DNA from 2 places in the Bacillus sp. JK62 genome. Region 2 is predicted to be linked to the other one. Evidence: riboswitches for the same ligand, from Rfam matches in the RefSeq annotation. Region 2 holds a riboswitch; the other holds the start of a gene.

Region 1 (23,867 bases), 620 kb from region 2:
TCGGCTTTTAATTTAGACAGCCGCTATGACCATTTTTATCTGAAACTGAAAAAGAACGACGGAGAAATGACGGAAATAAAAAAATAACCGCCGTCCGCTGCTTTTTTGCCCAAAACTAATTGATAATGATATTCAGAGTCATTAATTTCTGTTACAATATAATCATGATCTCACGTTGAATGTTTAGGCAATTTGTTTATATACATAGTGTTGGGAAACTCAAAAAAGGAGCGGTTAGCGGTATGAGTGCAATTTCTACAGAGACGCTGAGCTTAGGGTACGGAGAGACTGTTATCATTGACGAATTGGATGTCGCGATTCCAAAAGGCGAAATCACTGTATTGATCGGAAGCAACGGCTGCGGAAAATCGACGCTTTTACGTTCATTGGCCCGGCTGATGAAACCGAGGGGCGGTTCTGTGCTGTTAGAAGGAAAAGCCATCGCTAAGCTTCCGACGAAGGAAGTGGCAAGAGAGCTCGCTATTTTGCCGCAGAGTCCGTCAGCTCCCGAAGGCCTGACGGTGCATCAGCTTGTGAAGCAGGGAAGATACCCTTATCAAAGCTGGCTGAAGCAATGGTCCAAAGAGGACGAAGACGCAGTCACAAAAGCGCTAAAAGCGACGAAGCTTGAGGAAATGGCCGACCGTCCTGTGGATTCCTTGTCAGGCGGACAGCGCCAGCGTGCATGGATTGCGATGACACTCGCTCAGGATACGGATATCATTCTGCTTGACGAGCCGACAACTTATCTCGACATGACGCATCAAATTGAAATTCTTGATTTGCTGTTTGAATTAAATGAAAAAGAAAAACGCACAATCGTCATGGTGCTGCACGACCTCAATCTGGCATGCCGTTATGCCCATTATCTGGTCGCCATTAAGGATAAACAGATTTACGCAGAGGGCCGTCCCGAAGAAGTCATCACTTGCGAGCTTGTACAGCAGGTCTTTGCGATGAACTGCCAGGTAACGCAAGATCCGCTGTTCGGCACGCCGCTTTGCATTCCGCACGGACGCGGCAGATGTATCGTGCAGGAAGCGGCCCTCACCGCCCGATTGTCATAATCATGAAAAAGGGAAGGAAACGGTATGGAAGAAAAACTGCAGCAGCAGCTGGACGGCCTGCTTGAGAAATACACGGAACTATTGCTTGGCGAAACAAACCCGGATGTAAAGGAAGAAGTCAGGCAGTGGATTTTGTATACACATATCGCAAAAAGCATGCCGCCGCTCGTCAAACATTGGAATCAATCCTACCCGGACGCCAAAGAGGGCATCAAAGCTGCGATACAGCACATTAAACAGCTCAATGAAGCTCACAGAAAAAAACAATAAAAAGCTTTCGGCATCAAAGAGAGGTGCCGGAAGCTTTTTTTGCTGAAAAGGAATCAATAAAGGCGCCGTTCAATTCATAACGAAGAACTTTTATGTAACTAACACACCCGTTTGTTTACTTGCTGGACCAAGAAAAAAGGACCGCCGCAGCAATCCCTTTCTCTCTTTCCTATATATCACATTTCCTTTCGGATACGTAATAACCCTTCAAATGCTTTTATATTTGTATCAAAATTGGGCACTGTTTGAGATTCCTCGGCACATTTGACTTGTGCTACAACCAAATCATTAAAAGGTGTTGAAATTCCAGTACCTTCTGCCATTTTGGGAATGACTCCATTAATATAATCAATTTCAGTTTTGCGTTTCTTCTCAAGATCCTGAAGCATACTTGCTCTTAAAAGCCTGGATGGTTCCATGGCTGCCCTAAATGTTTGAATACGTTCAGGAATCTCATTTTCACTTCTTAATTCCAAAGATTCTAAATCAAGGCCGCCCATTTTCGCAAATTTGACACCATTGGCGTGTCCAACCTTAATCGTCTCATCTGCGATATGAACTGCGCTGACAATGCCGATTTCATGGTCAAGAATGTCTCCGTATTCTCCGTTTAATGCTGCCGATAAACCACTGAACGCATTATTGATAAGTAATTTTGACCACTTCGTTCCAACTAAATTATCGGAAATATGTGTTCCGCCGATAAGGTCTAAAACCGATTTAATACGCTGGATTCTTTTTGTTGTTTCACCATTTAATTCTCCAATTTGAAAAGCGTACTCTTTAAATTGAGTATACTCAGTTGTAAGTCTGGATACGCCTGGTTCAATAAACGTAGCACCAAATTCAACAGAACCCGCAATAACACGTTCATCACCAACGATCGAAGCAACTTTCTGTTCAGGTATACCGTTTTGCAAGGAACATACTACACTATCATCCTTTAAAAAAGGCAGTAACTCTTTAAGAATGGAGTCATTATATAATTGTTTCGTCAGAAGTAATATTAAGTCATACTTGCCTGACTTGTTTTCAGGTGTAATGGCTTTCACCTTTGCCTGAAATGCCGTTGTACCAACTACTTTAGCACCTATTTGATTTAAAGTATCTACATGTTCTTTGTATGAATCAATCAATTCGACATCCATTCCGCCAGCAGACAGATATGCTCCAACTATGGTTCCTAAAGAACCTGCTCCTAAAATTGCAATTCTCATTGTAAACGTCTCCTTATTTTTCCTCTAAGTAGTTATAAACCGGCTGTGCTGCATTTAAGGTTAAATCCGTAATAATATGAGATGCTGAAACGACTTCTAATACAGGCAAATCTGCAAGAGGCGCCAGAGCATGTTCAAATAATTGAAGCCGCGCCGGTCCAGACCAGGCACCTTTAACTTCTATATTCGTTATTTGCGTCCGCACCAAATCGCAAACCCTTAAATCACCATTGTAATCAGTAGCCATCTTAACCATAAAATTAGGTCGGCAAATTTCCCTTTTCGCTTTTTCCTTGTCCATTTCGAAATGTTTATATCCCATAGTCGCAGCTGCCACACGAAGACTGCCATAATCTAATGTGCCAACGAGAGTATCAGAGTCTATATACAGCTTAGGGGCGCCCAATTTCTTTGGATATGCAGTAAGTTCCCGTCCGCTTGCAATAGCCGGGAAATTGTCTACATACATAGAGTGTACATAATCTCCTTCTTCACCATTAAAGCTGACAGGGATGACTTGTCCCGCCTCTGTATAGGCACCAAGTCCGGAAACATCGGGCATCCGCATCACTTCGAATTTCACAAAAGGTTCAGTAATTTCAAGAGGTTCTGGCACTGCCGCACGTAAAGCTTTTTCATCCGTTCGGTAAATAATATTTAAATATTCACGGTTAACAAATTTATAATTTGGGATAGGATAAGCAGGAGCCGTTAGTGGCGTATTTAAATTTTTTGCTATATCTTTCACATCAATTTTCATTGCATGACACCCTTTCCTTTTCTTTAACTATGCTATTATCTTACATCCGCATTTACATTTAATCTAATACATAATAAGTTATATATATATTTATTGAAATAAATGAGGGGGATGCAGACAGATGGAATTGCTGCAGCTAAAATACTTTCAGACAGTTGCCTATACTGAGCATATTTCTAAAGCAGCAGAACAATTAAAGATTGCCCAGCCTTCTTTAAGTCTCACTATAAAAAGACTTGAGAATGAACTGGGAACAGCTTTGTTTGAGAGAAAAGGCAGAAATATTAAGCTGAGTTCATCAGGGAAGATTCTTTTAAAACATGTAAACAGGATTTTTACTGAGATTGAAAATGCACAAACGGAGATTCAATTGGAGGAACATCAAATTTCTGATACCATAAGAATATCTATTTCCAATCCAAGATTCCTTGCAGGACTGATGAGTGAATATATCAACCGCTCCCCTCAATCAAAAATTCTCCAAGCCATCGGAGTTAAAAGCGGGATCCTAACAAGTTTAAAAAAAGGGGACATTGATTTAGGAATAACAGGTCATCCGATTCAAGATGAAGAGATAGAGAGTTGTGTGCTGGTAAATGAAGATATTGTTCTGGCTTTGCCCTCAAACCACCGATTTACGGGTAAAACCGAAATTTCTTTACGTCTTGTCGCCGATGAACCATTTATTACCCTTGCTAATAATGAAGAGTATAGCGGTTTTACAGCCTCGCTTTGTGAAAAAGCCGGTTTCACCCCAAATATTGCATTTGAGGCGGATTCTCATTTACTTGTCGAGATTATAAAGCTGGATCGAGGTGTTGCGTTGCTTCCTATTTCAGTTTGCAGAACATTGGGGCTGAATTTTATAAAAGTGACTGATCACTCTGCTTCATATCCAGTCGGCTTATCTTGGATGAGACATAGGCTGTTATCTTCTTCGGTAAGAAATTTTCGTGACTTTATTATGTCGTACTATAAAGATAACGATGAAATGTTTAAGGTTTATTAAATAATTTTCACCCCCGATTTCCAATGAGGCGGAAGACTGGTCATTCGGAAACGGAGAGGCCAAGATGATATAAAAAAATCCCGCGGCATCCGCGGGGTTTTTTTGTTAAACGGCTTTCGCCTTTTCTTCTTGTTTGCCTGTCTTTTTGTTTGTCAGCTTAATTGATTTAACAAACAGCGTGAGGATCAATCCGGCAGCGATAAAGGCCAGGCCTGTGAAAAACACGCTGTGAAGCGAATCCATCAGTGACGTTTTCAAAACCGGCACGATATGGGAAGAAAATGCGGCCGGAATCTGCTTAATCGATTCCTGACTGAACAAGGATTGAAGCAGCCCTTCAGGATTCTTGTCAATCATCCCTTTAAACTGGGCGGCAAAGGCACTTGCCTGTTTCGGGAGTGAATCTAAGTAAGGCACCAGTCTGTCGGTTAAAAGGCTTCCTGATCTGGCATTCATGACAGCGCCGAGCACCGTAATGCCGAACGTTCCCCCGATCATCCGGAAAAATTGGCTTGATGAAGTCACAACGCCCAGCTCTTCTTTTGAAAACGTTTCTTGCAGAGCGAGTGTGAGAAGCGGCATGACAAGCCCCATTCCCAGACCGATCACGGCCATATAGCATGTAGCCGCGAGCTTGCTTGTATCCAGCTGCAAGGTCGTTAATAAGAAGAAGCCGACGGCCATGATCAGCATGCCGATCATGATTTGCGGTTTAATACCGATCTTATAAACCAGCTGGCCTCCGATAATACTTGTGATAATCATAGATACCATCATCGGCGTCATAATCGTGCCGGACGCGGTGGCGCTGACTCCGATAATTCCCTGCATAAAGAAAGGAACGAACGTAACGGCGCCGAACATGCCGATACTCATGAAAAAGCCGATCAGATTCAGTACGGTAAACGTTCTGTTTTTAAACAGGTACATCGGCAGAATCGGTTCTTTTGCTTTGATTTCAGCGAAAATGAATCCGACAATCCCGGCAAGCGCAAGCGCAAAGAGACCGAGAATCTGCCAAGAGCCCCATGCGTAATCCTTTCCTCCGAAGCTGAGCGCGAGAAGGAGGCTGACGATTCCGACAATCATTGTGAAAATGCCGGCGATGTCAAAGTTAATCGGCCCAGTCTGTTTTCTGCCTTGAAGTCCTCTTGCGATAAAGATCACGGCTAAGATTCCGACTGGCAGGTTGATATAGAAAACCCATTTCCAATTTAAAGAGTCAACAATCCAGCCCCCGATTTGCGGGCCGATAACGGAAGCAAGGCCGTAAATCGCTCCGAAAAGCCCTTGGAACTTAGCACGCTGTTTCCCTGTGAACAAATCCCCGATGACGATCATGGCCATCGGCATCATGACACCGCCGCCGATTCCCTGAAGTCCGCGGAAAATAATCAGTTCCGTCATGTTGCTGGCCATTCCGCACAGTGCGGAAGCTCCCATAAAAATCAATAAACCTGACACATAAACGACGCGGCGCCCCAATAAATCTGCAAGTTTCCCCGCAATCGGAACGATCGTCGTCGAAGTTAAAAGATATGCCGTGGTCAGCCACGTCATCATGCTTAATCCCCCGAGGTCACCCACGATTTTAGGAATCGCTGTTCCTACGATGGTGCCGTCAAGGGCTGAGAAAAACATGGCGATGATTAAGCCTGTTATTAATAATGTGCGTTTTGGATCTTTCTTTTCAATGCTCATGTTTCGGCAGCTCCTCTTTCTATTCGTTTTCTTTTTGATCAGCCGCGTATTTCTCGGCGGCTTCCGCTACTTTGCGGATGATGTTCACGGACTGAATCAGTTCGTCGTCAGTCAGAACGGACAGGTTTCGCGCCAGTATCGCTTTCCGTCCTTCCACTACATCTTCGAATTTTGTTTCGCCTTTTTTGGTGAGGCTGATGTCGATGACGCGTCTGTCCTGCTGGTTATGTTTGCGGACGATAAGTCCTTTTTGTTCGAGGCGGTCGGCCATCAGCGTCACTGCGCTCGGCTTTACCTCCATGCGTTCCGCAATTTCGGAAACTTTGCAGCTCCCGTGTTTTTTCAGGCTGGCTAAAACAAATAATTGGGCAGGCGTCACCTCGTGTTTTGCCATGCTTTCCACCATTTCAGGCTGTATGTTTTGCAGCAGCGTCTGAAGGGATTTCTGAATGTCAGACACATATTGATCCGCGTTTTTCATAACTCCTCCTCATCTTGTTCCTCGAGAAAATAATTAACATTAGTTAAATATAAATAAGGATTAATGATAAGTCAATCTTTTTGTGCAAAAATAAAAAAGGATTGATGCTTGGCGAAAACATCAAATCCTTCTTCGTTTTACTGCTGGTAAGGAGACTGCTGCTGAATGGTCTGCCGGAACTTCTGATACGATTGCTGAAGCTTTTGGGTATCGGCGGCTTCAATGGAATACCAGCCATTTTGAAACATCACATCGTATAATCTTCTTTGCGCTTTTTGTGACTCATCGAAAATCGCCTGAATATCTTGATAAAGAGACTCGTGGCTGAACTCGTGCAGGGCTGTGCAATATGAAGCCGTGATGTATTTTTCCGTCGTCAGCAGCTCATTGACCAAGTCTCTGTCATTCATTTGCGCCGTATTGGGCACGGGCGTTTGCGGATTCGTGATTTTTTGATTTTGCTGTTCCATGTATTGTCCTCCTATTGCATGTAGCCTGTTGTTGTCTGTCCGCCTTGATCGGGGTTCAAGCGGCCTAATATGTGCTGATAATGCTTCTCATGCATCCGGCCGATCTGATCAAGCTCTTGTTTTAACGTCTGATTCTGGCAGTGTTCCGCCATAAAATGCGCTTTTTTCATGGCAAGCAGATTCCAGTTCAGCATGTCCTCAAGATACAAATGGTCTTTCGTTGAGATGACGGCAGGCGGCAAGTTTCCGTGCTGCTCTTGGTTGTTCATATAAACGCCTCCTTCAATTCTGTTCTTTTTAGCTTTCTCTGCGACCGGAAATTCATACACGAATAAAAGAAAAAGGAGGGAGTTCATCCTTGCTGCGGAGCATATGTTTATTTTTGTCGAAAAATAAAATGCTTACAAAATTCGCCCAGGCTTACGGAATCCGCTTCGGCGCGGGAAGGTTCGTTGCAGGGGAAACGCTCACGGAAGCTGTGAAAACGGTAAAGCGGCTGAACCAAAAAGGGCTGTCGGCTTCGATTGATTATCTAGGTGAATATGCGGGTTCAGAGAAGGATGCGAAAAGGACGGCGGAAGAATGTAAAAAAGCAATCAGGGCGATTGCCGAGAATCAACTGGATTGTGAGCTGTCGCTGAAATTAACATCCATCGGTCTGGATATTTCCGAGGAACTCGCGGAACAGCATGTCAGAGACATATTGACGGAGGCAAAAGAACGCGGCGTGCCTGTAACGATTGATATGGAGGACTATTCAAGATGCGGCCGTACGCTTGAGCTGTATAAGCGGTGCAAGCCGGATTTTCCGATGCTCGGCACCGTCATTCAGGCTTATTTGTACCGGGCAGCTGAAGACATCAGCGGTCTGATGCCATATAAGCCGCGGCTCAGGCTTGTAAAAGGCGCTTATAAAGAATCGGCGGCCGTTGCGTTCCCTGATAAAAAAGCAACCGATCTTCATTTTCAGCAGCTGATTAAGCTGCAGCTTTTGAGCGGCCATGAAACGGCGGTGGCAACACATGATGATGACATCATTTCTTATACGAAAACACTCATCAGCGAGCATCAGATTCCCCGGGAGCAGTTTGAATTCCAAATGCTGTACGGCATCAGAACGGAGCGCCAGAAGGAGCTTGCCGAAGAAGGATACAGGATGAGGGTGTATGTCCCGTACGGAACCGATTGGTACGGGTACTTGATGAGAAGAATTGCCGAGCGCCCGGCAAATGCGGCGTTTGTGCTGAAAGGGATCTTCAAAAAATAACGGCTGCTCCAAAAAGCAGCCGCAGTATGTTATTCCATGTTGTCTTTTTTATATTGCTGATTTTGGCTCGTCCGTTTGCCGCCGCCGTATTTTTGCTTCGGTCCCGCATTTCCTTTCATGCTGGCCGCGCTCACTGCGGCAGAAGACGGATCTTTTCTCCCTCGCACCATTCCCTTCACCTCCGGGTTTAAGTTTCCCGCCCGCGCCATGGAACATGCGGAAGCCGAAAAATTTTAAAAAATTCCATATTTGCTATTGAAGTCATCTTGAAAATCTTTTAAGATGAAAGAAGAAAAGGGTTTCATTTTTTTTGCCGAAAAAATGAATGACTATTCATTCAAAGTTCAAGGGGGATGACTCATGCACAAGTTTATAAAGAAAGCAGCCGTTCTCGGATCAGGCGTTATGGGGTCCGGAATTGCCGCGCACTTGGCTAACATCGGAATTCCCGTCCTGCTGCTTGATATTGTGCCAAACGAGCTGACAAAGGATGAGACGAAAAAAGGGCTGACATTAGAAAGCCCGGAGGTCCGCAGCAGACTGAGCCGATCGGCCATGCAAAAGCTGCTGAAGCAAAAACCGGCGCCGCTGACTTCGGCTGCCAATCTCGACTATATAACGGCGGGGAATTTGGAAGATGACGCAGCTCAATTGAAGGATGCTGATTGGATTATTGAAGTCGTCGTCGAAAATCTTGACGTAAAAAAACAGATTTTCTCACTCGTTGATGAATACCGGAAACCGGGAAGCATCGTGTCGAGCAATACGTCCGGTATCTCCGTCACAAAAATGGCGGAAGGCCGATCTGCCGATTTTAAAGCTCATTTCTTAGGAACCCATTTCTTTAATCCGGCCCGCTACTTGAAGCTTCTGGAAATCATTCCAATTCAGGAAACAGATCCTGACGTGCTGGAGTTTATGACTTCATTTGCAGAAAACACGCTTGGGAAAGGTGTCGTCATCGCAAAAGACACGCCTAACTTTATCGCCAACCGCATCGGTACGTACGGCCTGCTGGTCACGGTAAGAGAAATGCTTTCTTCCGGCTGCCGCATCGGCGAGGTGGACACGGTGACCGGGCCTTTGATCGGCAGACCGAAAAGCGCGACCTTCAGAACCCTTGACGTTGTGGGGCTTGATACTTTCGCTCATGTGGCAAAAAATGTGTATGATAAAGCCGACGGTGCTGAAAAAGACATGTTTAAGCTTCCTGAATTTATGAATGACATGCTGAAAAACAATTGGCTGGGCAGCAAATCAGGCCAAGGATTTTACAAAAAAGAAGGTAAAACAATATATGAACTCGATCCGCTGACCATGACATACGGTGAGCGCTCGAAAATGAAGACGCCCGCTTTAGAAGCCGCCAAACAGGCAAAGGGTGCCAAAGGCAAAATGAAAGCGCTTGTATATTCCGATGACCGCGCCGGACGCCTGCTTTGGAATATCACATCGCAAACACTCTTATACTCAGCCCGGCTTTTAGGTGAGATCGCTGATGATATTAAAGCAATTGATGACGCCATGAAATGGGGCTTCGGATGGGAGCTCGGACCGTTTGAGATGTGGGATGCCATCGGCGTCAGAAAATCAGCGGAGCGGCTCGAAGAAGAAGGCGCAGCACTCCCCGGCTGGGTGAAAGAAATGCTTGATCAGGGCCATGAAACATTTTATATGAAGGAAAACGGAACACAATTTTATTATTCAGACGGCCAATACAGGGCTGTGAAAGAAAATCCGAAACGGATCAGCCTGCAGACGTTAAAAGAAACAAAAGGCGTTATCACTAAAAACAGCGGCGCAAGTCTGATTGATCTCGGCGATGATGTCGCGCTGCTGGAATTTCATACGAAAAGCAACGCGATCGGCTTAGACATTATTCAGATGATTGACAATGCGCTTGAGGAAACGGAGCGGAATTATAAAGGTCTTGTCATCGGTAACCAAGGCAGACATTTCTGCGCGGGAGCAAACCTTGCGATGATTTTAATGGAAGCCCAGGATGATAACTTCATGGAAGTCGATTTTGTCATCCGCCGTTTTCAGCAGACGATGCTGAACATCAAATACAGCGCTAAACCCGTTGTAGCGGCGCCATTCGGGATGACACTCGGCGGCGGCACGGAAGTCTGTCTCCCGGCGGCACGCGTTCAGGCGGCGAGCGAATCGTATATGGGTCTCGTTGAAACCGGCGTCGGCCTTATTCCGGGCGGCGGAGGAAACAAAGAGCTGTACATCAATTATTTGGACGGCGGAAGTGAACTGATGGACGCAGCGATTAAAACCTTTGAAACAATCGCGCTTGCCAAGGTGTCCGGTTCGGCACACGAAGCCCGTGACATGAAGATTTTGTCCGCGGCAGACCGTATCAGCATGAATCAGGATCACCTGCTGCACGATGCGAAACAGCTGGCTGCTTCCTTATATGACAGCGGATACCGTCCGCCTGCCCGCAAAAAAGTGAAAGTCACCGGAGAAACCGGCTGTGCGGCATTACTGCTCGGAGCAGACCAAATGAGACGGTCGGGTTATTTATCCGATCACGATATGAAGATTGCGAAGAAGCTGGCCCATGTCATTGCCGGCGGAAGAGTCCCGTTCGGCACGGAGGTTTCAGAAGAATATTTACTCGAGATTGAAAGAGAAGCCTTTTTAAGCCTCGCTGGCGAGGCGAAATCTCAAGCGAGAATGCAGCATATGCTCGTCAAAGGCAAACCTTTACGGAACTAGGAGGGTGTTTATGAGAGAAGCAGTCATTGTGGCCGGTGCGAGAACCCCGGTCGGTAAAGCGAAAAAAGGATCGCTTGCAGCCGTTCGTCCTGATGATTTAGGCGCGCTTTGTGTAAAAGAAACGCTGAAACGGGCAGGCGGCTATGAAGGAAATATCGATGACTTAATTATCGGATGTGCAACACCTGAAGCCGAACAAGGATTAAATATGGCGCGGAATATCGGTGCGCTGGCGGGGCTTCCTCATACGGTGCCGGCCATTACGGTGAACCGCTACTGCTCTTCCGGGCTCCAATCCATCGCTTACGGTGCTGAAAAAATTATGATCGGCGCGGGTGACACCGTCATTGCGGGCGGTGCGGAATCCATGTCGCAAGTTCCGATGATGGGGCATGTGACACGGCCGAATATCGCTTTGGCGGAGCATGCGCCTGAGTATTACATGAGCATGGGGCATACGGCGGAGCAGGTCGCCGAAACGTACGGCGTATCCAGAGAAGACCAGGATGCATTTGCAGTCCGCAGCCATCAGAATGCCGCGAAAGCCCTTAAAGAGGGGAAATTCAATGACGAAATCGTGCCGGTTGAAGTATCGCTGACAGAAGTCGGGGATGACCATAAGCCGCGGAAAAAACAATTTACCTTTTCTCAGGATGAAGGCGTGCGCCCCGGCACATCGGCTGACGTCTTGGCGAAGCTCCGCCCGGCTTTTTCTAAAACGGGAACCGTGACGGCCGGGAACTCTTCACAAACGAGTGACGGCGCGGCGGCTGTCATGCTGATGGATCGCGAAAAAGCTTCGTCGCTCGGATTGGCCCCGCTTGTCAAATTCCGTTCCTTTGCCGTAGGCGGCGTTCCCCCTGAGGTAATGGGGATCGGTCCGATTGAAGCCATTCCGCGGGCGCTCAAGCTTGCCGGACTCGAATTACAGGATATCGGGCTTTTTGAATTGAATGAGGCCTTTGCTTCACAGGCCATTCAAGTCATCAGATCGCTCGGGATTGATGAAGAAAAGGTGAACGTCAACGGAGGCGCCATCGCGCTCGGACATCCGCTCGGATGCACGGGGACGAAGCTGACCCTGTCACTCATTCATGAAATGAAACGGAGAAACGAGCAATTCGGCGTGGTGACGATGTGCATCGGAGGCGGCATGGGCGCTGCCGGCGTATTTGAGCTCATTTAAAACAAGGGGGAAACGAAGCATGAAACAGGAAACGGTCAACGTCAAAAAAGGCGGCAGCTTTCTGATTGAAGAGACGGGATATGATCAAATATTCACTCCGGAGGACTTTACAGACGAACATAAAATGATCGGCAAAACGACAGAAGACTATGTCGTAAACGATGTGCTTCCTTATATAGATGAAATTGAAAACCATCAGTTTGAGCATTCGGTCAGACTGCTGAAAAAAGCCGGGGATCTCGGCCTCCTCGGAGCAGACGTGCCTGAAGAGTATGGCGGAATCGGCCTGGATAAAATCAGTTCAGCCTTCATTACGGAAAAGTTTTCACGTGCCGGCAGCTTTTCGCTATCTTACGGCGCTCACGTCGGTATCGGCTCATTGCCGATCGTGTTCTTCGGAACGGAAGAACAGAAAAAAACCTATTTGCCGGACTTGGCTTCAGGACAAAGAATCGCGGCATACGCCTTAACTGAGCCCGGTTCAGGTTCAGATGCCCTCGGCGCGAAAACGACGGCTGTTTTGAATGAAGCGGGCACACACTATATTCTTAACGGGGAAAAGCAATGGATTACAAACTCCGCCTTTGCAGATGTCTTTGTCGTCTACGCTAAAGTGGACGGAGATAAGTTTTCCGCATTTATCGTAGAAAAGAACTATCCGGGCGTATCAACGGGACCGGAAGAGAAAAAAATGGGGATTAAGGGTTCATCGACAAGAACGCTGATTTTAGATCAGGCGGAAGTCCCGAAAGAAAATCTTCTCGGCGAAATCGGAAAAGGCCATGTCATCGCCTTTAATATCCTGAATATCGGGCGCTACAAGCTTGCCGTCGGCACAATCGGCGCTTCAAAACGGGTGATTGAGCTGTCTGCCGCTTATGCAAACCAGCGCCGGCAATTTAAAACGCCGATCGCAAGCTTCACGCTCACTCAGGAAAAGCTTGCGACGATGTCAGCCCGGCTTTACGCCATGGAGAGCTCTGTATACAGAACAGTGGGCTTATTCGAAGATAATATGAGCAGACTGACGGAAGAGGAGCAAAAAGACGGACGCGAAGTCGCGAAGTCCATCGCCGAGTACGCGATTGAATGCTCGCTCAACAAAATGTGCGGTTCTGAAACGCTTGATTACATTGCCGACGAAGGCGTTCAAATTCACGGCGGTTACGGGTTTATGCAGGAATATGAAGTGGAGCGCGCCTATCGCGACTCAAGAATCAACAGGATTTTTGAAGGCACAAATGAAATCAACCGCCTGATCGTAACGAGCACGTTTCTGAAAAAAGCCGTAAAAGGTCAGCTGCCGCTCTTTGAAAAAGCAAAAGCGCTCCAAGATGAACTCATGATGCTGATGCCTGAAGAGCCGGGCTCAGAACCTCTTGAACAGGAAAAATACATTGTCAGACAGGCGAAAAAAATCGCCCTCTTGACAGCGGGCCTCGCGGCGCAGAAATACGGCAAAGAGATTGAAGGCGAGCAGGAAATCATGGTGAACATTGCCGATATTGTCAGCGCGCTGTACGCTTTGGAATCCGCCGTCCTCAGAACGGAAAAAGCAATTGCGGCGGACGGTGCCGAAAAAGCCGCGCAGAAGCTGTTATATACAGAAATCTTTGCCCAGGAAGCCCTTCAGAACATTGAAGCGCACGCCAAAGAATCACTGATCGCCATGGAGGAAGGAGATTCCCTCCGCATGATGCTTTCCGTGCTGCGTAAACTGACGCGCCTGACGCCGAAAAACCTCATTCAGAAAAAACGTGAAGCGGCAGCAGCCGTCTTCCGTGAAGAAAAATATACAGTCTGATCACATGCTGAAAGCGCTCCTTCATCAGGGGCGCTTTTTCATGAAGCAACGTTATAGGTTTTTACAAGTGATTGTGTTAAAATAACGACGATCATTTACAAGGGGTGAAGAAGATGTCGTTAAATTTTTACTGGTACCCTAAATGCGGAACGTGCCGTAATGCGAAAAAATGGCTGGAAGACCGCGGTAAGGAAATAAACGAAATACATATCGCGGAGGAAACTCCGTCGAAAGAAGAAGTTAAAGACCTCTATGAAAAGAGCGGTCTTGAGCTGAAAAAGTTTTTCAACACGAGCGGAATGAAATACCGCGAGCTGAACTTAAAGGAAAAACTGTATCATATGTCAGAGGATGAACAGCTCGAACTTCTGGCATCAGACGGTATGCTCCTGAAACGCCCGATTACGACAGACGGCGAAAAAGTCACTGTCGGCTTTAAAGAAGACCAATTCGAAAAATATTGGATGTAATGCCAGGTTCAAAGAATTATGGTATCTTCTTATTATAAGAAAAAAATGGAGGGATTTAGATGAGCACACCGAAAGATATGCGTTATTCCAAAGAGCACGAATGGGTCAAAGTTGAGGACGGAAAAGCCCGTATCGGGATTACACATTTCGCGCAAGCCGAACTTGGCGACATCGTATTTGTCGAGCTTCCGGAAGTCGGCGCCGAAATTAAAGCGGACGAGCCATTCGGCAGCGTGGAATCCGTCAAAACCGTATCCGAACTGTACGCACCGATTAACGGAACGGTGACGGAAGTGAACGAAGACCTTGATGACAGTCCTGAATTCGTAAACGAGTCTCCGTATGAAAAAGCGTGGATGATCGTCGTGGAACCGGCTGATGCTGAAGAAATCGAAAACCTCATGACTTCTGAGCAATATGACGAAATGACACAGGAAGACTGATCGGATAGCAAAGGGGCCATTTGGACACTCTATCTGTAACGGGAGGTGTCTAAAATGGCTTTTGATAAACAAAAGGTCGATGTGACGGAGAACGTCACGGGCCGCTTTCAAAACGGCCGGTTTTCCTTGTTTCATGAAAATGAAGCCATCGGCGAGATGACAGGCATGGACCAGTACGAGCTCAAACAGGGCTTTTCATTTGAAAATCAAAAATTTTATAAAACAGCCGATGTCATAAACGGCAGCGATCCGAAATATGTCGATTGCGATTATGAGAATGGCTGGTGTTAACAGTTGGCGGTGAATTTCACTGCCTTCTTTTTCAATCTGACGCTAAAACAATCGGCAGGTGACGCGCTTATGTACAACGGAGATGAAAAGGTCATTATCGTAGAAGGAAAATCTGATAAAATCAAAGTCAGGGAAGTGCTCATCGAACCCGCGGAAATCGTCTGTACAAACGGGACGATCGGCCAAACCGAACTGGAAGATTTGGCGGACCGCCTGTTTGACAGAGACGTCTATATTTTAACGGACGCAGATGACTCCGGAGAAAAACTAAGAAAACAGCTGAAACGGGAGCTTCCCGAAGCGCGACATATTTATATAGACAGAACATACAGGCAAGTCGAGTCGTGCCCGGGCCATCATCTCGCATCTGTGCTGATCAGAGCCGGCTTTGATGCTGACACTGTATTTTTGAAAAAGAACGACCTGAGGTGGTAATCATGAAAGAACTCCAAGAAAATGAACTCGAATCGATTCAGGATGACGTTTATCTCCTGTATTTGTACACCCCGTTTTGCGGCACATGCCAGCTGGCGTCCAAAATGCTTACTGTCGTCGAAGAAATGCTGCCCGGCGCCGCCTTCTATAAAAACAACGTGAATTATTCCCCCGCATTCGCCAAAGCCTATCAGATTGAAAGCGTTCCGTGCTTTTTGCTGTTTAAAGGCGGAGAGCTTGTTGAGAAAGGATACGCCTTCCGCTCCGTTTCCTATTTATATGAGCTGATTAAACAAAAAACATCGCAAACGTTCCCGATGTGACAATATTTACAGGAAAATGTCGTGCGGTTTATAAAGGGTTCTGTCCGTTAAAAAGAGAAAGTGTATGTATGGCCATTAAAACGGGAGGTTATACGAGTGGAGAAAATAGAAGTTTCAGAGAATGACGGACAGCATCTGTTTTTGAAACCGCTATTAAACGCCTCAACGCTGCTGATTACATTCCAAGGAGAAACAGAAGCCTTAACGGTCTCAATTAACGGACAGGGAGAAATGAGAAAAACGTCGGCTTCAAAGGAAAAATCTAATTTGACCTTTTACGGAAACCAGACGGAAATCATCCATCTCCTGCATGGTGATGTCTCTTTGCAAAAGCTTATCCAAAGCGGAAAACTCAAAGTGAAAGGATCATTCAGAGCCCTGCTGAAGCTGGAGGCCATCCTCTGGCTGACAAACGGATTTTTTCAGGCGATCAGTAAACGGCCGTAACTGCCAATCTACTATGTGACAATAGCTTCCAATATTTATTTTATTGACTTTTTATCATTCGCCGTGCTATTCTACAGTAAGAATTTCCGGACGAAAATACGATATGTTTTCTCTTATCAAGAGAGGTGGAGGGAAGTGCCCTATGAAGCCCGGCAACCATCAACAATGTTGAAATGGTGCCAATTCACTCGAAGCGGTCTGCTTTGAAAGATGAGAGAAAGGCCTTTTTCAATAAGCCTTTCTGCTCATTTTTGCAGAAAGGCTTTTCTTTTGCGGAGAAACCCGGAAGATTTCTTAGAATAGTGTAAGGCGGGTGATTGCTTTGATCCATCTTCAAAATGTTTCAAAAATTTACAAAGCGAAGCATGGGGATGTCAATGCTGTCCAAGATGTCACTCTTGATATCAAAAAGGGCGAAATATTTGGAATTATAGGATATAGCGGAGCTGGTAAAAGTTCCTTAATCCGTCTCCTGAACGGCCTTGAAAAGCCGACGTCGGGAACCGTGGAAGTCGCGGGGACGGAATTAAATAAAGTAAGCAGCCGCGGGCTGAGAAAAGCGCGCCAGGAAATCAGCATGATCTTCCAGCATTTTAACCTTTTGTGGTCGCGCACCGTCCGGGAGAACATTATGTTCCCGCTGGAAATCGCCGGCGTGAAAAAAAGTGAACGGGTCCGCCGCGCTGATGAATTGATTAAACTGGTCGGATTAGAGGGGAAAGAAAAATCTTATCCGTCGCAGCTGAGCGGCGGTCAAAAGCAGCGTGTCGGCATCGCCCGGGCGCTCGCCAATAATCCGAAAGTCCTTCTGTGCGATGAAGCGACATCAGCGCTCGATCCGCAGACGACCGATTCAATTTTGGATCTTTTATCCGATATAAATGACAGACTCGGTCTGACGATCGTGCTCATTACCCATGAAATGCACGTCATCCGAAAAATCTGCAACAGAGTCGCCGTCATGGAAAACGGGAAAGTCGTTGAAGAAGGCGAAGTACTCCAAGTTTTCAGAAACCCGCGCGAACCGATGACCAAGCGTTTCGTTCAGCAGGTGACAGAACCGGAGGAGACGAAAGAAACCATCCAGCATTTTCTGCAGGAAACAGCGACAGGGAAAACGATTCAGCTTTCATTTGTCGGGCAGGCCGCCGAGCAGCCCCTCATTACGGAAATGATCCGAAACTTTGATGTGGACGTTAATATTCTGCAGGGGAAAATTTCACAGACGAAGGACGGAGCCTACGGTTCATTATTCATTCATATTGACGGTCAGGAAAAAGAAGTAGAAAACGTGATCCGGTTCATCAAAGACAAACAGGTAGAAGCAGAGGTGATCACAAATGTTTGAAAAATGGTTCCCGAACGTTGATATAACCGAGCTGTGGACGGCCACATATGAGACCCTTTATATGACGGTCATCGCTTTAGTTTTTTCATTTATCATCGGAGCGATTCTCGGTCTTCTGCTCTTTTTAACGGGCAAGGGAAGCTTATGGGAAAATAAAATCATTAACACCGTGATTGCGGCGGTCGTTAATATTTTCAGGTCTATTCCGTTTCTTATTTTAATTATTCTGCTTCTCGGCTTTACTAAGATTTTGGTCGGATCGATTTTAGGACCGAATGCCGCATTGCCGGCGCTGATTATCGGCTCCGCGCCGTTTTACGCCCGTCTTGCGGAAATTGCGCTCCGGGAAGTCGATAAAGGAGTCATCGAAGCTGCCAGATCAATGGGAGCAAAGACATCGACGATTATCTTCAAAGTGCTGATTCCTGAATCAATGCCTGCGTTAATTTCAGGCATCACCGTGACGGCCATCGCCCTGATCGGATCTACCGCCATTGCCGGCGCCATCGGTTCAGGCGGACTCGGAAACCTTGCATATGTAGAAGGCTACCAGTCCAATAATACGGATGTAACGTTTGTAGCGACAGTATTTATACTCATCATCGTCTTTATCATTCAGATTATCGGTGATGTAATTACAAATATAATAGACAAAAGATAAGGGAGGATTTACATTGAAAAAGATTGTATTAAGTGCGCTGCTGCTTGTGTTCGCGGGAGTTTTAGCCGCCTGCGGATCAAACGGCTCGAATAAAAAGGAAATCGTTGTCGCCGCGACAAAAACACCGCATGCTGAAATCTTAAAAGAAGCGGAACCGCTCTTGAAGGAAAAAGGCTACACATTAAAAGTAAAAGTGCTGAACGATTACAAAATGTACAACAAAGCGTTAGCTGATAATGAAGTGGATGCGAACTACTTCCAGCACGTTCCTTACCTTGAACAGGAAATGAAAGAAAATAAAGATTACAAACTCGTGAATGCCGGAGCCGTTCACCTTGAGCCATTCGGAATTTACACGAAAAAATACAAATCGCTGAAAGACCTGCCTAAAGGCGCGACCATCATCATGACTAACAATGTCGCTGAACAAGGCCGTATGCTGGCGATGCTTGAAAAAGCCGGACTGATCACACTTGATCCGAAGGTAAAAACGATTGAAGCGACGACGAAAAACATTACGAAAAACCCGAAAAACCTGACATTCAAAAAAATCGCCCCTGAATTAACGGCGAAAGCATATAATGAAGAAGAAGGCGATGCAGTCTTCATTAACGTCAACTATGCGATTCAAAACAAACTGAATCCGTTAAAAGATGCGATTCAAGTGGAATCAACGAAAAACAACCCGTACGCAAACATCATCGCCGTACGCAAAGGTGACGAAAAATCAGAGAAAATCAAAGCGCTTATGGAAGTGCTTCACTCTAAGAAAATCAAAGACTTTATTGAGAAAAAATACGACGGAGCCGTGCTTCCCGTATCTGAATAAAGCGAAAACCCCGGATGAATCATCCGGGGTTTTTTTCGGGTATTAATCGGAGAACTGTCCATAATAAAAAGGAAGGTTAACGATTGGAGGAATGGCAGTGGCTCAATACCAGGATAACGGAAAAAGCGTGCATGACGCATTGAAACAATATAAAGAAGGTTTAGGCATATTCGAGCAAAAAATGCCGATGATGGGGCGGAAGTTTAATGAATTTACTGAGCAGTGTTTCTCAGCGGATTCATTAACTGAAAAAGAGAAACAATTAATCGCTCTGGGCATCAGCATCAGCGCTCAAGATGAATTTTGCATGATTTATCATACGAAGGGCTGCCTTGACCAAGGGGCCACAGAAGAAAACATCCTTGAGGTCATCAGCGTCGCGGCGGCATTCGGGGGCGGCGCGGCTCTCAGTCAGGGAGTGACCCTCGTGCAGCAGTGTATTCAGGAATTCGGACATACGACGCATTAGAATGAGCAATCGTGTGAATACCGTTTTTCAGATAAAGCGAGCGCCGGTTTCCGGCACATTCGAAAGGATTCAGGGGCACACCCTCTTTGGCCGGAGCAGCGGATCATTGTTACAATAGAAACAAATATATGAAGGGATTGATTCATTATCTGCACCAGCCACGAGAGACTGGACCTTGACTATACGCCTGAAATGGAAAAAGCGATGCAGAAGTCACACGGCATCGGCTACGAGGAATACGGACGGCGTCTTTCAAAAAGGATGGAAGTCGAACGGCAGAGGGAGCTTGAATATCAAAAAAGCAAGTTCCTCGCAGCGCAGCTTAATGAGAAAATCGGTCAGTAAAAAAGGGTGGATTTCCGCCCTTTTTCTGTTTCAAACAGCTTTAATTACGCCTTGATCTTTGATAAACTTTAGGAATGTTCCGGGTAATATAAAAAGTTGTATTTACTTTTCATTTGTTATAAAATTAGAATGAGAATAAATTGAGAATAATGATTATATATTTTGGAGGTATAGATATGGCTGCTTCAACATTAACGATCAAGGATCTTCACGTTGAAATCGAAGGAAAAGAGATCTTAAAAGGTGTAAACCTTGAAATAAAAGGCGGCGAATTCCACGCTGTCATGGGGCCGAACGGTACCGGTAAATCCACGCTCTCAGCAGCGATTATGGGACACCCGAAATACGAAGTTACAAAAGGCAGCATCACGCTTGACGGCAAAGATGTACTGGAAATGGAAGTGGACGAGCGCGCTCAGGCGGGTCTTTTCCTTGCGATGCAGTACCCAAGCGAAATCAGCGGTGTGACAAATGCCGATTTCCTTCGCTCTGCGATTAACGCACGCCGTGAAGAAGGCGATGAAATTTCTCTTATGAAATTCATCCGCAAAATGGACGAAAACATGGAGTTCCTTGAAATGGACCCTGAAATGGCGCAGCGTTACCTGAACGAAGGTTTCTCAGGCGGGGAGAAAAAACGCAACGAAATCCTTCAGCTTATGATGATCGAGCCGAAAATCGCCATTCTTGACGAGATCGATTCAGGTCTTGATATCGATGCGCTTAAAGTCGTTTCTAAAGGAATCAACAAAATGCGCAGCGAAAACTTCGGCTGCTTAATGATCACTCACTACCAGCGCCTTCTGAACTACATCACGCCTGATGTCGTTCACGTTATGATGCAGGGACGCGTAGTGAAATCCGGCGGCGCGGAGCTTGCACAGCGCCTTGAAGCGGAAGGTTATGACTGGATTAAACAAGAACTAGGCATTGAAGACGAAACTGTAGGCCAAGAAGCGTAAGCGTTAGGGGGATAATCATGACATTGGAAACGAAACTATCCGTAGATCAGGAATATGTCAAAGGCTTTTCCGAAAAGCATCAAGAACCTGCCTGGCTGAAAAACCTGCGCTTACAGGCTCTTGAAAAAGCTGAAGATCTGCCGCTGCCTAAGCCTGATAAAACAAAAATCACAAATTGGAACTTTACAAAGTTCAACAAGCATACAGTAGAAAACGCGCCGCTTGCTTCTTTAGAAGATTTAGCTGATGAAGCAAAAGCGCTGATCGATATCGAAAACGAAGACAAAACGTTATATGTGCAGCGTGATCAAACGCCTGCTTTCCTTTCTCTTTCCAAAGAACTGAAAGACAAAGGCGTCATTTTCACGGACATCTTAACGGCTGCCCGTGAGCACAGCGACCTCGTTGAGAAATACTTCATGAAAGACGGCGTAAAGGTCGACGAACATAAACTGACTGCGCTTCATGCGGCATTAATGAACGGCGGGGCATTCCTTTATGTTCCTAAAAACGTTCAGGTGGAGACGCCTGTTCAGGCCGTTTACGTTCATGAAAGCAATGACACGGCATTGTTCAACCACGTGCTGATCGTCGCTGAAGACCACAGCTCCGTCACTTACGTTGAGAACTACATCAGCACGGTGAATCCGAAAGAAGCGGTATTCAACATTATCAGTGAAGTGGTCACAGGTGATAATGCCAGCGTGACGTACGGCGCCGTTGACAACCTGTCAGCAGGTGTCACAACATACGTCAACCGCCGCGGAGCCGCGCGCGGACGCGACAGCAAAATCGAGTGGGCGCTCGGACTGATGAACGACGGCGACACGATTTCTGAAAATACGACAAACCTCTACGGAGACGGCACATACGGCGATACGAAAACCGTAGTTGTCGGAAGAGGAGAACAGACGGAAAACTTTACGACGCAGATCATCCACTTCGGTAAGGCTTCTGAAGGCTATATCCTGAAGCACGGAGTCATGAAAGATGCCGCATCTTCCATCTTTAACGGAATCGGCAAAATCGAGCACGGCGCGTCTAAAGCAAACGCTGAACAGGAATCCCGCGTCCTGATGCTGAGTGAAAAAGCACGCGGAGATGCAAACCCGATTCTCTTAATTGATGAAGACGATGTAACTGCAGGACATGCGGCATCTGTCGGCCGTGTGGACCCGATCCAGCTTTACTACTTAATGAGCCGCGGAATTCCGAAAGAAGAAGCGGAGCGCTTAGTCATTTACGGATTCCTTGCTCCGGTGGTAAAAGAGCTTCCGATTGAAGGAGTTAAGAAACAGCTCGTCTCCGTCATCGAAAGGAAAGTAAAATAATGAATATCACCGATATTCGTGAACAGTTCCCGATCCTTCATCAGCAAGTGAACGGACATGACCTCGTGTACCTTGACAGCGCGGCGACTTCCCAGAAGCCGCGGGCTGTCATTGAAGCAGTTGATCAGTATTACAGCAAATACAATTCCAATGTCCACAGAGGCGTTCATACTCTTGGCACGAGAGCGACAGACGGCTATGAAGGTGCGCGTGAAAAAGTCCGTAAGTTTATCAATGCGAAGTCAATGGCTGAGGTCATTTTCACAAAAGGCACGACAACTTCACTGAATATGGTGGCGCTGAGCTATGCCCGCGCCAGCTTAAAACCCGGTGATGAGGTGGTCATCACCCAAATGGAGCATCATGCGAATATCATTCCGTGGCAGCAGGCAGTAAAAGCAACCGGCGCGGCTTTAAAATATATCCCGATGCAGGAAGACGGCACGCTTTCACTGGACGACGTCCGGCAGACTGTCACAAGCCATACGAAGATCGTGGCAGTCGCTCATGTGTCAAATGTGCTCGGCACGATCAACCCGATTAAAGAGATCGCCAAAATCGCTCATGACAATGGCGCGGTCATCGTGGTGGACGGGGCGCAAAGCACACCGCACATGAAAATCGACGTTCAGGACTTGGATTGCGACTTCTTCGCGCTTTCTTCCCATAAAATGTGCGGCCCGACGGGAATCGGCGTGCTGTACGGCAAGAAAGAACTGCTTGAGAATATGGAGCCGGCCGAATTTGGCGGCGAAATGATCGACTTTGTAGGGCTTTATGAATCAACTTGGAAAGAGCTTCCGTGGAAATTTGAAGCAGGCACGCCGATTATCGCAGGCGCGATCGGATTGGGAGCCGCGATTGATTTTCTTGAAGAGATCGGACTCGACGAGATTTCCCGGCATGAGCATAAACTTGCAGCCTATGCGCTTGACCGTTTCGAGCAGCTGGACGGCGTGACGGTATACGGTCCGAAAGAGCGGGCGGGACTTGTGACATTTAATCTTGATGAGGTTCACCCTCATGATGTCGCGACTGTCCTCGATGCTGAGGGCATTGCGGTCAGAGCCGGCCATCATTGCGCCCAGCCGCTCATGAAATGGCTGGATGTATCTGCTACTGCGAGAGCGAGTTTTTATCTGTATAATACAGAGGAAGAGATCGATAAGCTCGCGGAAGCCCTCCAAAAGACAAAGGAGTACTTTACAAATGTCTTTTAATGCAAATTTAGATACATTATACAGACAAGTGATCATGGATCATTACAAAAATCCGCGCAACAAAGGGGTTTTGGATGACAGCATCGTCGTCGATATGAACAACCCGACTTGCGGCGACCGGATCAGACTGACAATGAAGCTTGACGGCGATACCGTTCAGGAAGCGAAGTTTGAAGGGGAAGGCTGCTCCATCTCCATGGCTTCAGCTTCCATGATGACGCAGGCGATTAAAGGAAAAGATATTGATACCGCCCTTTCCATGTCTAAGGTTTTCTCAGACATGATGCAAGGGAAAGAGTATGACGACTCGATAGATCTCGGGGATATTGAA
Region 2 (6,815 bases):
TTATATTATCTTTCAAGATTATACGGGAAATCACGAACATGTTCAACCACTCTTTTTTCAACAAACCTATGAAAAATGCGAACGATCTGCCGATACTAAAAAGGACCTTAAAATACATGACTAAAAAATCATTAAAATACTTTTTTTCTCAAAATATTATTGACTATAGGTTATTTTACAGGCATTATAGTATGTAGTTTTTAAGAAATAGTTTACATAGGAGGAAATATTATGGCAGGCAACCTGGTGTCTTGTAAGGCATGCGGCAAAGAAATCGCTAAAGGCGTTAAAAAATGTCCAAACTGCGGTAAAGATCAGAGAAACTTTTTCATGAGACATAAAATCATCACATTGCTTCTGGCAGTGGTGGTTATTATCATTCTCGTAAACATCGGCGGCGGAGGCGGTTCTTCATCATCTAAAACTGCGTCTTCAAAAGCTTCGGAATCTAAAGAAAAACTGTATAACATCGGTGACACTGTTAAGACTGAGAAAACTGAAGTTACTGTTACGAAAGTGGAAAAAAGAGATTCAGTAGGCTCTCAATTTGTCGAGAAAAAAGCGTCTGACGGCGGCGTTATCGTAGCTGTTCAATACACGGTTAAAAATGTTTCAAACAAGCCGTTAAGCTCTTTCTCCATTCCAAGAGCGAAATTAGTAGATTCTAAAGGAACATCTTATGATTCAGATATTGATGCTTCTTCAAGCTATGCAACAGAAACAAAAGTAGACAACAGTAAAATTTTAAGTGACTTGAACCCGAACATTAAAGTGACTGACGTAAAAGCTTTTGAAGTGGATAAAAATGCATACTCTAAAGGCACTTGGAAATTAAAGTTCAGCAACGATGTTGAAGTGAAAATTAAATAATCATCATAACAAAAGAGACCCTCATCATTTGAAGGTCTCTTTCTTTTTACGCCTTTTGGTACCCGTTCACATTGGAGGACTGCCACTTCCAAGAGTCGGCGCACATTTCTTCAAGCCCGCGCTTTGCTTCCCAGCCTAATTCAGCCTTCGCTTTTGCCGGGTCTGCGAAGCATGCGGCGATGTCTCCCGGGCGCCGGTCGGCAAAACGGTACGGCACTTCTTTTCCTGATACTTTTTCAAACGCCTTGACCATCTCCAGAACGCTGTAGCCTCTTCCCGTGCCGAGATTATAGGCGTCGGCGCCCGTTGTGTTCAGCACCTTTTCGAGCGCTCTGACATGGCCCTCGGCAAGGTCAACGACATGGATGTAATCCCGCACGCCGGTGCCATCCTTTGTCGGATAATCATTGCCGAACACCTGCAATCGCTCAAGCTTGCCGACAGCGACTTGTGCGACGTACGGCATTAAATTATTCGGGATGCCGTTCGGGTCTTCTCCGATCCGGCCGCTCGGGTGCGCGCCGAACGGATTAAAGTAGCGGAGCAGCGCAATGCTCCATTCAGAGTCCGCATTATGCAGATCGCGTAAAATCTGTTCCAGCATCAGCTTTGTCTGCCCGTAAGGATTGGTGGCGCTTAAAGGAAAATCCTCAGTGATCGGCGTTGTTTCCGGAACGCCGTAAACCGTCGCTGAAGAACTGAAGACGATTTTTTTCACACCGTGTGCCTGCATGGCTTCACATAAAATAAACGTTCCCGTCAGATTATTATGATAATAACGGAGCGGAACAGCCACAGACTCACCGACGGCTTTTAATCCCGCAAAATGAATGACGGCTTCTATCTCATTTTCAGCAAACACCCGGTGAACGGCGTCACGGTCAAGGAGATCCGCTTCATAAAACACAAGCCCTTTTCCGGTAATGTCTTTCACACGCTCCAATGCTTCCGGTGAACTGTTTGACAGATTATCCAGAACCACGATGTCATAGCCGCCGTTTAACAGCTCGACACATGTGTGGCTGCCGATATAACCCGCTCCGCCTGTCACTAAAATCGCCATGAAGAAAGCCTCCCCTATTGAATGAATTGACCATATTATATCGGTTTTTTCTTCCTCAATCATCCATTTCCAAAAAGTTTAATCGTTTAGTCATCGTTTCTTCATAATTTATTTTCATTCGCGTAAAAAACAGAGCCCTCGATTCAAACGGGTTGTGAAATAGAAATCCCTCCCCCGCGCATGGTAAGATAAGACAAAGGAGATGACGGTATGAAAAATGAAATCATTGAACGCTTTACCTCTTACGTAAAAGTCGATACACAGTCTGACGAAAACAATGAAAACTGCCCTTCAACACCCGGCCAGCTGACATTGGCCAACATGCTGGCAGATGAATTAAAGTCGGTCGGCATGACAGAAATCACAGTCGATGACAACGGGTACGTCATGGCGACTCTGCCGGCGAATACGGATAAAGACGTGCCGACTGTCGGTTTTCTGGCTCACGTGGACACCGCGACCGATTTTACCGGAAAAAATGTGAATCCTCAGATTATTGAAAGCTACGACGGGCATGATATCGTTCTGAATGACAAACTCAATGTCGTCCTGTCGCCTGAGCAATTCCCGGAACTTTCCCGCTATAAGGGCCAGACGCTGATTACAACAGACGGCACGACGCTGCTCGGAGCCGACAACAAAGCGGGCATTGCCGAAATCATGACGGCAATGGCGTACTTGATCAAACATCCGGACATCAAACACGGAACGATCCGGGTCGCGTTCACGCCCGATGAAGAAATCGGCAGAGGCCCTCACAAATTCGATGTCGGCCGCTTCAACGCCGCATTCGCCTACACGATAGACGGAGGCCCCCTCGGCGAACTGCAATATGAAAGCTTTAACGCAGCCGCCGCAAAGCTTACTTGTTACGGAAAAAGCGTCCACCCGGGGACGGCGAAAAACAAAATGGTCAACGCTTCAAAAATCGCGATGGAATTTCATCACGCGCTGCCGAAAGAAGAAGCGCCGGAATATACGGAAGGGTATGAAGGCTTCTATCATTTACTTTCCATGGACGGAGACGTTTCTGAAGCCGCCCTGTCGTACATCATCAGAGACTTTGACAGAGACCGCTTTGCAGAACGAAAAGAATATATGCAGAAAACCGCCGATGCGCTAGCGGCCAAATACGGCAAGGAAAGCATCAAGCTTGAACTGCGTGATCAATATTACAACATGAGAGAAAAAATCGAACCGGTCAAAGAGATAGTCGATGTCGCGTATCAAGCCATGAAAAACCTCGACATCGAACCGATTATCGAACCGATCCGGGGCGGAACCGACGGCTCACAGCTCTCTTACATGGGACTGCCGACACCGAACATTTTCACGGGCGGCCAAAACTTCCACGGAAAATATGAATACATTTCCGTCGATCATATGGAAAAGGCGGTAAACGTCATTGTTGAAATCGCCAGGCTCTTTGAAGAGCGCGCTTAAAACCAAAGCCCCTGCTTTGGTTTTTTTCTTTCACATGAAACCTTTCCTTCTTTCTTTCCGTATATAAGGTATGAAATGGAAAGAAGGAGTGAAGACTATGGCAAGAGGGACTGTAGCGAAAGAATTGAAAAAAACCTTAAAAGACCCGCGTGTTCTGGAGACGAAATCAAATCCTTTTAAAAAACTGCGGAAAATGTTCAAACGATTTTTTTAAGATAACATCTCGTTTTCGTTAAAAAAATAAAGAAAGCGCTGTCAACTCGCAGTCATCTGTTAGAAGCAGTTATTTTGCATATCATACGGTTTTTTAGGGTACTGAATAACACAAGGCAAACGAAAACACTGAAGTAGTTAATTAGACACTTACAAAAAATAGTGAAAAAGTTATATAAACGTTCATCATTCATCATCCGATACAATCTATAGAACCACAACAAGAGAAAAATTTCTTCAACCCATAGTCATTTTTACGGAAAATGACGTTATTTTTTAAAAAAGTGACAATTGTTTGAATACTTTTCGTTTGTTTTTTCGTACAATAATAATACCAAAACTTTTTTTGGGAGGTATGTAAAATGATGCTACTTATTTTCGCTGCTTTGACAGGGTATCTTGTTTTCTCTTTCAGTAAGGACAACCGCCGGAAAACGCCAAAGACAAGCCCGCTGGTGACAGCTGCCGACACGAATAACATCATTGACTTAAATGCGATCCGTCAAAAACGCCGGATGCCGCTATCATAAAAACGACAGCTGCCGCAAAATCGGCAGCCTTTTTTTATGCACCCGGCCGATATGAAACCTTCCGCCTCCTTTTTTCGTACAACATAAAAAAGGAGTTTTTTTATGTACCATTTTTACATCAAAGAGCGAATGTTTACGTTTAAGAATCGTTTTCAAGTGTTTCTTGAAAGCGGAAAAGAAGTCTACAATGTTGAAGGAAAGCTGTTTTCATTCGGTGATGAACTGAAGCTGACTGATTTGGACGGCCGCACGCTCGCCAGCGTCAATCAGAAACTGATGTCGCTCGTTCCCCGTTACGAGATTTCCGTCAGCGGCAAACCCGTCTGCCAAGTCATCAAGAAAGTCACGTTTTTCAAACCGAAATTTGAAATTTCCGGACTCGGCTGGGATCTTACCGGCGATGTGTGGGGCCGGAATTTTCAAGTGACAGACGGAAAATCAAACCGGATGACCGTCACCAAATCATGGATGAGCTGGGGCGATTCCTATCATTTGCAGATTGAAAAGGAAGAGGATATTGCTCTTTGTCTTGCGATCGCCATCGTGATAGATATGATTCTATTTGAGGGTGACAAATAAAAATATTTATCGAAATATATTGACAATATGAGAAAACATACTAAGATTAAGAGTATTACAGTTTATTCTGAAAAATAGCATATTTCCTTATCAAGAGAGGTGGAGGGACTGGCCCTATGATACCCGGCAACCGCTGTTCAGCAGAATGGTGCTAAATCCTGAAGATAAGGTTGAGATTTGCGGACGCAAGCTCTTCCCTATCCGAGGGAAGAGTTTTTTTATATTTCATCAGGAAAGAAGGAATCATTCATGTCACAGCAAAACACAGAACAACCATTGCATACTCTTCTAAGAAAAAACCCGCCGTTTCGCGCGGATCAGGTCGGAAGCCTGCTGCGGCCGGCGGCTGTGAAGCAAGCCCGCCTGCAAAGAGCGGCGGGTGAGATTTCGGCAGAACAGCTGCGCGAAATCGAAAACAGAGAAATCATCCGCAGCGTGGAAAAGCAGAAAGAAACCGGCCTCAATGTCGTGACTGACGGCGAATTCCGCCGTGCCTGGTGGCATTTTGATTTTCTCGAAAATTTAGACGGGGTTGAGGCATTTACGCCTGAAAGCGGCATTCAGTTTCACAACGTACAGACGAAAGCGCGCGGCATTAAAGTAACGGGAGATATTGATTTTTCTCAGCATCCGATGCTCGAAGATTATAAATTCCTGCACAGCATTGCCGGCGATGCTGTTCCGAAAATGACCATCCCAAGTCCGAATATGCTGTTTTTCCGCGGAAAATTGGAAAAAGCGGCCTACCAGAATGATTACAAACAATTTCAGCACGATGTGTCAAAAGCGTATAAAAAAGCGATTCAGGCTTTCTATGACGCCGGGTGCCGCTACCTTCAGCTTGATGACACCGCATGGGCCGTTTTCTTATCGGAAGCGGGGCTTCGTCAGATTGAAGATTTCGGCACAACGCCGGATGAGCTGCGCAAGCTGTTTGCCGCTTCCATTAATGACGCGATCAAGGACCGCCCTGACGATCTGAAGGTTACGATGCATATCTGCCGCGGCAACTTCCAATCCACATGGACGGCTGAAGGCGGCTATGATGCAGCGGCTGAAACGATTTTTGACGGGCTTGACCTTGACGGATTGTTCCTGGAATATGATGATTCCCGCTCCGGCGGCTTTGAACCGCTCCGCTATGTCAAACGCTCTGATCTTCAGCTTGTGCTTGGATTGATTACATCAAAACATGGCGAACTTGAAGACAAGGACGCGATTAAACGCCGGATTGAAGAAGCTTCACAATATGTCAGCCTGGATCAGCTTTGCCTCAGCCCGCAATGCGGATTCGCCTCCACTGAGGAAGGAAACCTGATCACAGAAGAACAGCAATGGGCGAAACTGCGTCATGTCGTCAGCATTGCCGGTGAAGTCTGGAAATAAAAAAAAGACACGCGATCAGCGTGTCTTTTCTGTTTACAGAGGACCGGTTCCGATTAAAATATCGATATCTATCGTAATATCCGCCGCTTTTCGGCTGATAAACCGCCGGATGTTTTCATCAGTACATTTCCATGTTAAGGGCGTCATTTTCACAAGCCGCTCGAGGTCAGGCTGCAATAAGGTCTTCGTGTAACACAGCCGTTTGCGCTCAAAGGTTTGAAAGCCCGCTTGGAATCGTCCGGCCGCAGAATCGGCGGTGTCATTCCGCCGAGGACTGTCTCCGAAGAAGAATTCCCTTACTTCCTTCAAATAATCACGCCGCGGCACCGCTTTAATGACTGTGCCGCCCTTTCGTAAAAGCCTGCTGCATTCCTTGTAATTCCAAGGTGATAAAACAGACATCACGACATCAAAACAGCTGTCGGCAAACGGCGCATCCGCCACATCAGCGACGGCAAAAACAAAATGATCCCCGAAGGCCTTTGCGGCATGCAGCACACCTTCTTTCGAGAGATCAATGCCGATTCCCGTCATGGAAAAAGCGGGCTGAAGCCATTTGCATACGGCGGCTAAATGAGTGCCTTCTCCGCATCCCGCATCCAATATCGCCGCCGTTGTTTGCGGAGATTGAATGCGGCTGATGATGGCGGCGATCTCCTTTTGAACCGGCCCAAAAAATTCCCGGCTGTCAAAAAGAGCGCGTCTCGCTTCGAACAGCTGCCTGTCATAGC

What was found. Region 2 has a riboswitch for S-adenosylmethionine ahead of ACWJJ4_RS01120 (5-methyltetrahydropteroyltriglutamate--homocysteine S-methyltransferase). Riboswitches for the same ligand answer to the same signal wherever they lie in the genome.
Region 1: linked by a shared signal. The riboswitch ahead of metN (methionine ABC transporter ATP-binding protein MetN) and the one ahead of ACWJJ4_RS01120 (5-methyltetrahydropteroyltriglutamate--homocysteine S-methyltransferase) in region 2 are both predicted to bind S-adenosylmethionine.

What each region holds. Positions count from the first base shown of each region.
Region 1 covers NZ_JBSJQA010000001.1:827,907-851,773, forward strand. The annotation lists gene ACWJJ4_RS04105 (YusW family protein) at 1-87, shown strand, start outside; gene ACWJJ4_RS04110 (ABC transporter ATP-binding protein) at 243-1,067, shown strand; partial or broken gene ACWJJ4_RS04115 (YusU family protein) at 1,070-1,337, shown strand; gene ACWJJ4_RS04120 (ketopantoate reductase family protein) at 1,514-2,554, opposite strand; gene ACWJJ4_RS04125 (acetoacetate decarboxylase) at 2,568-3,314, opposite strand; gene ACWJJ4_RS04130 (LysR family transcriptional regulator) at 3,436-4,323, shown strand; gene ACWJJ4_RS04135 (MDR family MFS transporter) at 4,429-6,024, opposite strand; gene ACWJJ4_RS04140 (MarR family winged helix-turn-helix transcriptional regulator) at 6,044-6,505, opposite strand; gene ACWJJ4_RS04145 (spore coat protein) at 6,643-6,975, opposite strand; gene ACWJJ4_RS04150 (hypothetical protein) at 6,987-7,244, opposite strand; gene ACWJJ4_RS04155 (proline dehydrogenase family protein) at 7,334-8,242, shown strand; gene ACWJJ4_RS04160 (YuzL family protein) at 8,272-8,412, opposite strand; gene ACWJJ4_RS04165 (3-hydroxyacyl-CoA dehydrogenase NAD-binding domain-containing protein) at 8,603-10,972, shown strand; gene ACWJJ4_RS04170 (acetyl-CoA C-acetyltransferase) at 10,983-12,158, shown strand; gene ACWJJ4_RS04175 (acyl-CoA dehydrogenase family protein) at 12,178-13,962, shown strand; gene ACWJJ4_RS04180 (arsenate reductase family protein) at 14,076-14,432, shown strand; gene gcvH (glycine cleavage system protein GcvH) at 14,492-14,875, shown strand; gene ACWJJ4_RS04190 (YusG family protein) at 14,930-15,166, shown strand; gene ACWJJ4_RS04195 (toprim domain-containing protein) at 15,236-15,601, shown strand; gene ACWJJ4_RS04200 (thioredoxin family protein) at 15,604-15,924, shown strand; gene ACWJJ4_RS04205 (SCP2 sterol-binding domain-containing protein) at 16,021-16,371, shown strand; SAM riboswitch class I at 16,482-16,588, shown strand; gene metN (methionine ABC transporter ATP-binding protein MetN) at 16,694-17,719, shown strand; gene ACWJJ4_RS04215 (methionine ABC transporter permease) at 17,712-18,380, shown strand; gene metQ (methionine ABC transporter substrate-binding lipoprotein MetQ) at 18,394-19,209, shown strand; gene ACWJJ4_RS04225 (carboxymuconolactone decarboxylase family protein) at 19,301-19,678, shown strand; gene ACWJJ4_RS04230 (hypothetical protein) at 19,871-20,023, shown strand; gene sufC (Fe-S cluster assembly ATPase SufC) at 20,200-20,985, shown strand; gene sufD (Fe-S cluster assembly protein SufD) at 21,003-22,316, shown strand; gene sufS (cysteine desulfurase SufS) at 22,316-23,536, shown strand; gene sufU (Fe-S cluster assembly sulfur transfer protein SufU) at 23,526-23,867, shown strand, end outside.
Region 2 covers NZ_JBSJQA010000001.1:217,973-224,787, reverse strand. The annotation lists gene ACWJJ4_RS01145 (DUF4352 domain-containing protein) at 331-870, shown strand; gene galE (UDP-glucose 4-epimerase GalE) at 917-1,933, opposite strand; gene pepT (peptidase T) at 2,144-3,376, shown strand; gene ACWJJ4_RS01130 (hypothetical protein) at 3,952-4,119, shown strand; gene ACWJJ4_RS01125 (LURP-one-related/scramblase family protein) at 4,222-4,698, shown strand; SAM riboswitch class I at 4,783-4,869, shown strand; gene ACWJJ4_RS01120 (5-methyltetrahydropteroyltriglutamate--homocysteine S-methyltransferase) at 4,948-6,084, shown strand; gene ACWJJ4_RS01115 (methyltransferase domain-containing protein) at 6,118-6,815, opposite strand, start outside.